One region of the Arthrobacter sp. 8AJ genome, then DNA from elsewhere that is predicted to be linked to it. Evidence: riboswitches for the same ligand, from Rfam matches in the RefSeq annotation. Region 1 holds a riboswitch; each other region holds the start of a gene.

Region 1 (2,193 bases):
GGGGTCGGCGTTGGGGGTGGTGGGGTACAGGATGGAGCCCGACACCAGCTTGCCGTCACGCTCGGCCCGGGTGCCCTGGTGGTGCAGGTCGATCATGTAGTCGATCCGGTATTTGCGCATGACGTTGTTGTGCAGCGCCTGGGTCTCCGGCTGGACCTTGGCCACGTGGTCGCGGTTCAGGTCCACGCCCTCGGCGTTGTAGCGGGTGAGGTGCCGGTCGCCCTTGGCGAGGTAATTGTCCAGGGAGAAGTCCACGTCACCCATGGCGCCGTCCGCATTGAGCATGGGCACTACCAGGATGTTCACGCCGTTGAGGATGTCCGCGGATTTGCCGGTCCCCAGGTGCTTGATGAACTCCATGGCGCCCTCGGTGGTGAGCTGCTCGTTGCCGTGCTGCTGGGTCAGGTACAGGATGGTGGGCTTGGCGGGGTCCGAAATGTACTTGATCAGGTGGATGTCACGCCCCTTGACCGTCTGCCCGATGACCTCCAGCTCCATTGCCGGCTGGCGGGCATCCTGGTCCTTCAGGAATAAGACCATCTGTTCATACGTGGCGAGCCTGGACGTGGTGATCTGGCCGTTGGCGTCGTAGTTGGGGCCTTCGCCTACCGCGTGTGCCAGCGGGGCGGGACCTGCGACGACGGCCAGCGCCAGGGCGCCGGAGACGGCGAGGAAAGCCGCCGGGCAGCCCGTCGCGACATAAAGCGGCGCAGACTTGCCCCGGGGCAGGCATCTGGATTTATGTGAGAGTGAACCATCCGGAGCGGCCGAGAGACCTGGCTCGATGACGCCGCAGCAACCACGGTCCAGCAGGATTCCTGCCGGCCGAAGGTGCTACTGCCAGGACCGATGGAAAGGAAGATTCCAGCATGTCCCTGAACACCGACCACATCCGCGTCACCCACGCGGGATCCTTGCCCCGCACCCCGGAACTCATCGCGGCCAACGCCGCCAAGGAAACCGACGGCGTCACCCCTGAATTCCTGGGACTCCTGGAGGCCTCCGTGGTGGAGGTGGTCCAGCGCCAGAAGGACCTCGGCATCGACATCCCCAACGACGGCGAATACGGGCACACGATGTCCAGCTCCGTGGACTACGGCGCCTGGTGGAACTACTCCTTTGCACGGCTGGGCGGCCTGGAGCCAACCAACGTGGACCGCTGGGCCGATGCCCAGGTGCACCGCTCCTCGCCCGGCAACATTGTCCTGACCTCATTCCCCGACCGGCGCGACCGGCAGGCGTTCAACGAGGCCTACAACGACCCCTCCTCGGGCATCCTGTCTCACCGCAAGAGCGTGACCCAGCCCAAGATCGCCGGACCCCTGACCTACACGGGCCAGGACCTGGTGGCATCGGACATCAGGAACCTGAAGACCGGCCTCGCAGCCGCCGGGTTGTCGGACGGCTTCGTAGCATCCCTCTCCCCCGGCTCCTGCGCCCGCGTGGCCAACGAGTACTACAAGTCGGAGGAGGAACTTGTCTACGCCTGCGCCGATGCCATGCGGGAGGAGTACAAGGCGATCATCGATGCCGGCCTCACCGTGCAGCTCGATGATCCGTCCCTGGCCGAGAGCTGGGACCAGATCAATCCCGAGCCCTCCCTGGAGGACTACCTGAAGTTCATCCAGCTGCGCGTCGAGGCCACCAACTGGGCCCTCCGCGACCTGCCCCAGGAACAGATCCGGCTGCACGTCTGCTGGGGTTCCTGGCACGGTCCGCACACCACCGACATCCCCTTCGCCGACATCATCGGATCGGTGCTGCAGGTGAACGCCGGCGCCTACTCCTTCGAGGCAGCCAACGTCCGCCACGAACACGAATGGCGGGTATGGGAGGACACCAAGCTCCCCGAGGGCAAGGTGATCATCCCGGGCATCGTCTCGCACGCCACCAACGTGGTGGAACACCCGGACTTGGTGGCAGACCGCATTGTCCGCTTTGCCGACGTCGTGGGCCGTGAGAATGTCATCGCCTCCACCGACTGCGGCCTGGGCGGCCGGGTCCACCCGCAGATCGCCTTCGCCAAGCTGGAGGCCCTCGGCGAGGGCGCCCGCCGGGCCACCAGCCGCCTCTGGTAGCTGCAAGAGGCGACGCGGGAACCCGCCGGTTCCGTGCCCTGGCTGAGTCAGGTGCACGGGACCGGCGTTTCGTTTCCCGGGGCTTGCTAAACTGGGTAAGGCCGACCAGGAATCG
Region 2 (2,193 bases), 2.1 Mb from region 1:
TGCTCGGCACGGACCCGCGCATGGACGCACAGGAAACCAAAGAGCTCGGCAGCGTCAACTGACGCGTTCTCCCGGCAGAAGCGTCCACAGACGGTAGTTTGTAACCATGATCCAACCCGCTTCGAGCTACAACGATGACCTGCGCCTGGCCCATGTCCTGGCCGACTCCGTGGATGACCAGACCATGAGCCGCTTCAAGGCCCTGGACCTCCACGTTGAGACCAAGCCGGACCTGACGCCCGTCACCGACGCCGACAAGGCAGCGGAGGAAGCCATCCGCGGCCAGCTCTCCCGCTCCCGGCCCCGCGATGCCGTCCTGGGTGAGGAGTTCGGCAGCACCGGGCACGGTTCACGGCGCTGGATCATCGATCCCATTGACGGGACCAAGAACTTTGTCCGGGGCGTCCCGGTCTGGGCCACGCTGATCGCCCTGGTGGATGAAGGCGAGCCTGTGGTGGGCGTGGTCAGCGCCCCGGCCCTCGGCAAGCGCTGGTGGGCGGCAAAGGGCATGGGCGCGTACATGGGCCGGTCCCTGGCAGCCGCCACCCGGCTGCGCGTCTCCGATGTGTCCAGCCTCTCCGACGCCTCCCTCTCCTACTCCAGCCTGAGCGGCTGGAAGGAACGGGGCAACCTCGACGAGTTCCTCGGGCTGACCGAGGACGTCTGGCGGACCCGGGCCTACGGCGATTTCTGGTCGTACTGCATGGTGGCAGAGGGCTCGGTGGACATCGCCTGCGAACCGGAGCTCAACCTCTACGACATGGCTGCGCTGGTGCCGATCGTGGTTGAGGCGGGCGGCCGGTTCACCTCCCTCGAAGGCGAGGACGGACCGTTCGGGGGGAACGCGCTGGCCACCAACTCGATCCTGCACTCAGAGGTGCTGCACCGCCTCAACCCGTACCTGGATGACCTGTTGTAACTGCCACGGTTTGGCCCCCTCAAACGAATATTGCGACACCGGACACCTCCAGACGGGGGTGTCCGGCGTCGCTTATTCGATATTGCGTAACAAAGCCCTTAACAATTGCCGCGGCTTCAATCCTGGCCGCCCCATGTCCTACGCTTTTATGCAGGTCACGAGTGCCAGCGCAAAACCCCGGTTTGCTGGCCGGCAACCCTCCATTCGCGGCGGGGTGCCCCGGGTGACGACCAGGCCGGTCCGGAGTGGATGCGGCAAGCGCGGATTCCCTGTGCCGGAGTCCTGTATTCAAGTGAGGTCTCTGTGACAACTGCCACCGTCTCCCCCCAGCCCGCCATTGCCGAATCCGGCGCTCCCGGCGATCGCCACGCCGTTGCCGGCCGTCCCCTGGCTGCCGTCACCGGCGCCGAAATCCAGGCACCGCTGATTTCCGGCGGCCACATCCGGTACGCGAACCTTGACTACGGCGCATCCGCTCCGGCGCTCTCCGTGGTCTCCGCCTACCTGAACGAGATCCTGCCCTACTACGCCAGCGTCCACCGCGGGGCCGGCTACGCGTCCCAGATCAGCACGTCCGTTTACGAGAACGCCCGCAGCATTGTCCGGGACTTCGTGGGCGGCCGGCCGGATGATTCGGTCATTTTCACCCGCAACACCACCGATTCGCTGAACCTCCTGGCCGGCTGCCTGCCTGCCACCGACGGCCGGCATGACGGCGAGGTCCTTTACCTGGACATCGAACACCATGCCAACCTCCTGCCGTGGCAGGGCGTCCCGCACCGCAGCATCGTTGCCGCGGACACCATCACCGGCACCCTGGACGCCGTCCGGACCGAGCTGGAGCAGGGCGGCGTCAGCCTGCTGGCCGTCACCGGCGCCTCCAACGTCACCGGCGAGATTCTTCCCATCCGGGCCCTGGCCGCGCTGGCCCACCAGCACGGCGCCCGGATCGTGGTGGACGCGGCCCAGCTCGCGCCGCACCGCAGGGTGGACATCAGCGCGGACGACGTCGACTACCTCGCCTTTTCCGGCCACAAGCTGTACGCACCGTTCGGTGCGGGTGTCCTGGTGGGACGTCCCGACTGGCTGGACACCGGCGTCCCGCACCTCGCCGGCGGCGGGGCGGTCAAGGAAGCACGGCTCGACGGCGTCAGCTGGGCCACGGGCCCGGCCCGCCACGAGGGGGGCTCGCCGAATGTCCTCGGCGCCGCCACCCTGGCCCGCGCCACCCAGGTCATCGCCGAACTCGACCAGGACCGGTGGCACGCCCACGA
Region 3 (2,193 bases), 960 kb from region 1:
GGAACCAATGCCGGCGCCGGCAGCCAGGGAAGTATCTTCGAAATCAAGCGCATCGAGAGCAGCAACAGAGGAACGAACACCCTCCAAAGCCACCTCAACACCACCGCTGATTCCCATAGCCACATCATGCAACGAGGCACTGACATTCAAAGTGTGCGCGGTTCATGCTGGCGTCCCTCATAACGGCGCAGGGGGCAGCTTCTTAAATTAATTCGGCCGCCATTGGGTGGTGACGCCGTTGTCACCACCCAATGGCGGCCGAAGTTTGCCCGGGCACAACCCGGGGACCTCCCCGAAGAAATCCGGGGAGGAACGGGGGAGGGTCAGATGGTGACGGCTCCGTTGGAGGTTTCAAAGGTGACCGAGAGGATGCCCGGGGTTCCGTGCGGGGCGACCCACTCCACCGCAACGTCCTCGAGCGGCTTCTCCACCGGCTCACCCAGCCACTCGGTGACGCGCGAGGCGGAACCGGCGATGGTCAGGCAGCTCATCTTGAGGTTGCTCTCGTACGCGTGGGACGGGTGGAGCGAGGGATCGCCCTCCCACTTGAGCATGTACGGCACCTGGGGATCGGCGATGAGGCCCAGGATGCCAATCTGCTTCCAGACCAGTTCGCGGCCGTCCGGGAACTTGCGGTTGCCGTTCACGGCGGCGCGGCCCAGGCGTTCCTCGAAGGGGGCGAGGTCGTCCACTTCGACGCACCAGCCCATCCATCCGCCACCAGCAGCGGAGCGGGCACGTACTGCCTGTCCGAACGGTGCCTTGTCCGATGCCGGGTGGTCCAGGACCTCAACGACTTCGAGGTACTTGTGGCCGGCGAGCGGGATGATCATATTCCGGGTTCCGAAGCGGGGGTGTACGCCACCCTTCACTGCCTCAACGCCGAGGGCAGTTGCAATACGTTCGGTAGTGGCCGCGAGGCCATCGTGTTCACAGGCGTAAGAGACGTGATCCATGCGCATGCGAACATCTTGGCACTTTGTGATCAGGCTCTCAGCTAAGGGTACCCTTACTAGCATTTGTGGCGCCCGGCGCCCCCGTTATTCAGCCGAGACAGTGGCCGGAAGACCATGTTCGTCACAATGCTGTCCACGGCAACCGTCCGGTTCCTAGACTGGGCCCAGGTCATGAGTGCCAGCGCCAAGCCCCGGCTCGCTGGCCGGCAACCCTCCATCCGCGGTGGGGTGCCCCGGGTGAAGACCTGGCTCTTCGGCAACAGCCGGGAGCAAGCGCGGCCCGTACTGCCGGTGAGCATGCCGGGCCCATGTCAAAGGAGATTTGGATGTCCAACGGATGGTCCTTCGAAACCCGCCAGATCCATGCAGGCCAGGCGGCGGACAGCGCCACGGGTGCCCGCGCCCTGCCCATCTACCAGACCACGTCATTCGTGTTTCCCAGCGCTGAAAGCGCCGCCAACCGTTTTGCCCTGGCTGAACTTGCGCCCATCTATACCCGCATCGGCAATCCCACCCAGGACGCCGTCGAGCAACGGATTGCCAGCCTCGAAGGAGGCCTGGCCGCGCTGCTGCTGAGCTCCGGGCAGGCCGCCGAAACCTTCGCTGTCCTGAACATCGCCGAGGCAGGGGACCACATCGTGGCCAGCCCCAGCCTTTACGGCGGAACCTACAACCTGTTCGCGCACACGCTGAAGAAGTTCGGCATCTCGGTGACCTTCGTGGCCGATCCGGACAACCTGGACCAGTGGCGCGATGCCGTGCAGCCCAACACCAAGCTCTTCTTCGGTGAAGTGGTCTCCAACCCGCGCCAGGATGTCCTGGACATCGAAGGCATCTCCGAGGTGGCCCACCAGGCCGGAGTTCCTCTCATCGTGGACAACACCTTGTCCACCCCTTACCTGATCCGCCCGCTGGAGTGGGGTGCGGATATTGTCCTGCACTCGGCCACCAAGTACCTGGGCGGCCACGGCTCGGCCATTGCCGGAGTCATCGTCGATTCCGGCAAGTTCGATTTCGGCAAGGATCCGGAACGGTTCCCCGGCTTCAACACCCCGGACCCCACCTACAACGGCCTGGTCTACGCCCGCGATCTCGGTGAAGGCGGCGCACTCGGCGCCAATCTCTCCTACATCCTCAAGGCCCGTGTGCAGTTGCTGCGCGACCTCGGCTCAGCCGTCTCGCCCTTCAACGCGTTCCTGATTTCCCAGGGCCTGGAGACGTTGAGTCTGCGGGTGGA
Region 4 (2,193 bases), 3.1 Mb from region 1:
CAGGTCCGGGCCGTCCACGAAGACCGTCTCCACACCCCAACGTGGCAGGATCTCGTTCAGGATCACAAAGCACGAACCGAACAGTGACCGGGCGGCCACAACCCGGTCGCCCGCAGCCAGCAGGGCACCCAGCGCGGTGAACACGGCGGACATGCCCGACGCCGTCGCGAAGCATGCTTCGGTGCCTTCGAGCAGCCTGAGCCGTTCCTGGAAGGTGGCCACGGACGGGTTGCCGTAGCGGGAGTAGACAAAGCGCTCGTCCTCGCCGGTGAAGGCCCGTTCAGCTGCCGCGGCGGATTCGTAGACGAACCCTGAGTTCAGGAAGATGGCCTCAGATGTTTCCTGGAAGTTGGAGCGGTCCAGGCCTCCGCGGACTGCCTGGGTGTCGGGGTTCCAGCCGGGGGCGTCTGGGTTGAAGGTCACTTAGTTCTTTCCGAGGTTGGTGGGGAGGCCGCGGTTCTTCCAGCCATTGATGGTCCGCTCGCCGTAGCGGTCGGGCTCGCCTTCGAAGCCCTCCAGCACGCTGTAGGCGGTGAAGCCAGCCTGGGTGGCGGCAGTTGCGGCCGCGATGGACCGTTGGCCGGACCGGCACAGGAACAGCAGTTCCGCGTGGGGATCCTCCGGCGCCTGCTCCTGGAGGTCCTTGACGAAGTCCGGGTTGGGGATGCCGCCGGGGAAGGTCCACTGGATGAACAGGGGATCGTTGTCCGTGGCCTTGGTGTCCGGGATGCCGATGTGGGCCCATTCGCCCTCGGTGCGGACGTCCACCAGGATGGCGCCCTGCTCCAGCTTGGCCCAGGCTTCCTGCGGCGTCAGGTCTCCCGCGTAGCTCATGCGTGGCCCTCGCCGTCGAACTCGCCCTCAAATTCGGCATCGAGCTGGTCCACGGCGGTGGCCACGGCGGCGTCGGCGGAAGCGATCGCGGCCGGAAGGACGATTGCCTGCGCCACGATGACGGTGGTGCCGTTGAAGGTTGCCGCCGGGCTGCCGTGCAGGACGTAGCCATCGGCGAGTGCAGCGGAGATCCGCTCACAGAATTCACGGTTGTCCGCGCCCGTAATCAGGCGGTAGGACAGTCTTTCGTCAAGGGCGGGTGCGTCGGACACGACGGATCTCCTTCTCTCACGCTTGCAGCTCGAATCGGTCGATATGCCGAGTATTCACCTGAGGCACCCCGCCGCGAAAGGGAGGGTTGCCGACCGGCAAGTCAGGGCTTGGCGCCGGTACTCATTACTCCCCAAAAACGTAACACCTGCCGCGCCCGGCCGCATCGCCGCCGTCGTCATGTTCCGTAATTGAGCCGTCCGCGTCACGGCACGGGTTATGCCCATGGGCCGATAAAGTTCTTACCGGGGGCGCCGCCCCGTATCCAGAGCAATGAGTACCGGGGGGTCCTTGTCAGCATGCGGGCACACGTATGGCACCACCACGCCGCCATCCCGCGGAACCGTCCGCGTTCCATCGCAGCCTTTTTCGCCGCGGTGTTCATCGTCCTACTGGCCCTGGTGGTCCCGGCAGGCCCGGCACACGCGGCGCCTGCTGCACCGGACAAGGGCAAGCCGTGGCTGGGGGCGGTCCTCGAGTGGGGTGAGGATACGGCCGCGGGCTTCAGCGACAGGCTGGGCGCCGGCCCCGCCGTCTTCGGCCACGACATCACCATTCCGTACCGCGAATCGGAGCGGAATGACATCGACGGCTTCCTGCAGCAAACTGCAGCCAAAGGCGCCCACGCCCTGCTCACGGTGAAGCCGTCGGTGCCCCTGGACCAGCTCGGCCCCGCGGAGGCGGAAGCGTTCGCAGCCCAGGTCCGCGACCTGACATCGGGGTTCAAGGGCCAACTGCTGGTCCGGTTCGCCCCCGATATGAATGCCAGCTGGGTGGCCTGGGGCCAGCAGCCGGCCACGTACCGGCAGGCTTTCCAGGCCGTGGCGGCAGCCTTCAAGAAGGACGACGGCGGCCGGGCCGCCATGGTGTGGGCGCCTTACCTGGGCAAGGACTACCCCTTTGAACGGAACCGGAATGCCCCGGAGCCGGGAAGCGACGGGTTTTCCCTCCTGGATACGAACGGGGACGGGACCTGGAACGGAAGCGACAGCGCCTATGCCCCCTACTACCCGGGCGATGACGCCGTGGACTGGGTGGGCCTGACCGCCTATCACGACGACACTGCCGGCGGGGCCGCCGTCAACACGA

What was found. A riboswitch is a leader RNA that binds a small molecule or an ion and turns the genes downstream of it on or off. The one in region 1 is predicted to bind S-adenosylmethionine.
Region 2: another riboswitch for S-adenosylmethionine. It lies ahead of BACI349Y_RS07645 (aminotransferase class V-fold PLP-dependent enzyme); the one in region 1 lies ahead of BACI349Y_RS17180 (cobalamin-independent methionine synthase II family protein).
Region 3: another riboswitch for S-adenosylmethionine. It lies ahead of BACI349Y_RS12840 (bifunctional o-acetylhomoserine/o-acetylserine sulfhydrylase); the one in region 1 lies ahead of BACI349Y_RS17180 (cobalamin-independent methionine synthase II family protein).
Region 4: another riboswitch for S-adenosylmethionine. It lies ahead of BACI349Y_RS02555 (DUF1737 domain-containing protein); the one in region 1 lies ahead of BACI349Y_RS17180 (cobalamin-independent methionine synthase II family protein).

What each region holds. Positions count from the first base shown of each region.
Region 1 covers NZ_LR733289.1:3,709,721-3,711,913, forward strand. The annotation lists gene BACI349Y_RS17175 (M14 family zinc carboxypeptidase) at 1-654, opposite strand, end outside; SAM riboswitch class I at 752-856, shown strand; gene BACI349Y_RS17180 (cobalamin-independent methionine synthase II family protein) at 870-2,078, shown strand.
Region 2 covers NZ_LR733289.1:1,646,414-1,648,606, reverse strand. The annotation lists gene rsgA (ribosome small subunit-dependent GTPase A) at 1-62, shown strand, start outside; gene hisN (histidinol-phosphatase) at 107-919, shown strand; SAM riboswitch class IV at 1,073-1,186, shown strand; gene BACI349Y_RS07645 (aminotransferase class V-fold PLP-dependent enzyme) at 1,223-2,193, shown strand, end outside.
Region 3 covers NZ_LR733289.1:2,748,037-2,750,229, reverse strand. The annotation lists gene BACI349Y_RS12845 (VOC family protein) at 324-962, opposite strand; SAM riboswitch class IV at 1,124-1,238, shown strand; gene BACI349Y_RS12840 (bifunctional o-acetylhomoserine/o-acetylserine sulfhydrylase) at 1,283-2,193, shown strand, end outside.
Region 4 covers NZ_LR733289.1:562,564-564,756, forward strand. The annotation lists gene BACI349Y_RS02545 (O-succinylhomoserine sulfhydrylase) at 1-423, opposite strand, end outside; gene BACI349Y_RS02550 (rhodanese-like domain-containing protein) at 424-834, opposite strand; gene BACI349Y_RS02555 (DUF1737 domain-containing protein) at 831-1,106, opposite strand; SAM riboswitch class IV at 1,120-1,235, opposite strand; gene opgC (OpgC domain-containing protein) at 1,404-2,193, shown strand, end outside.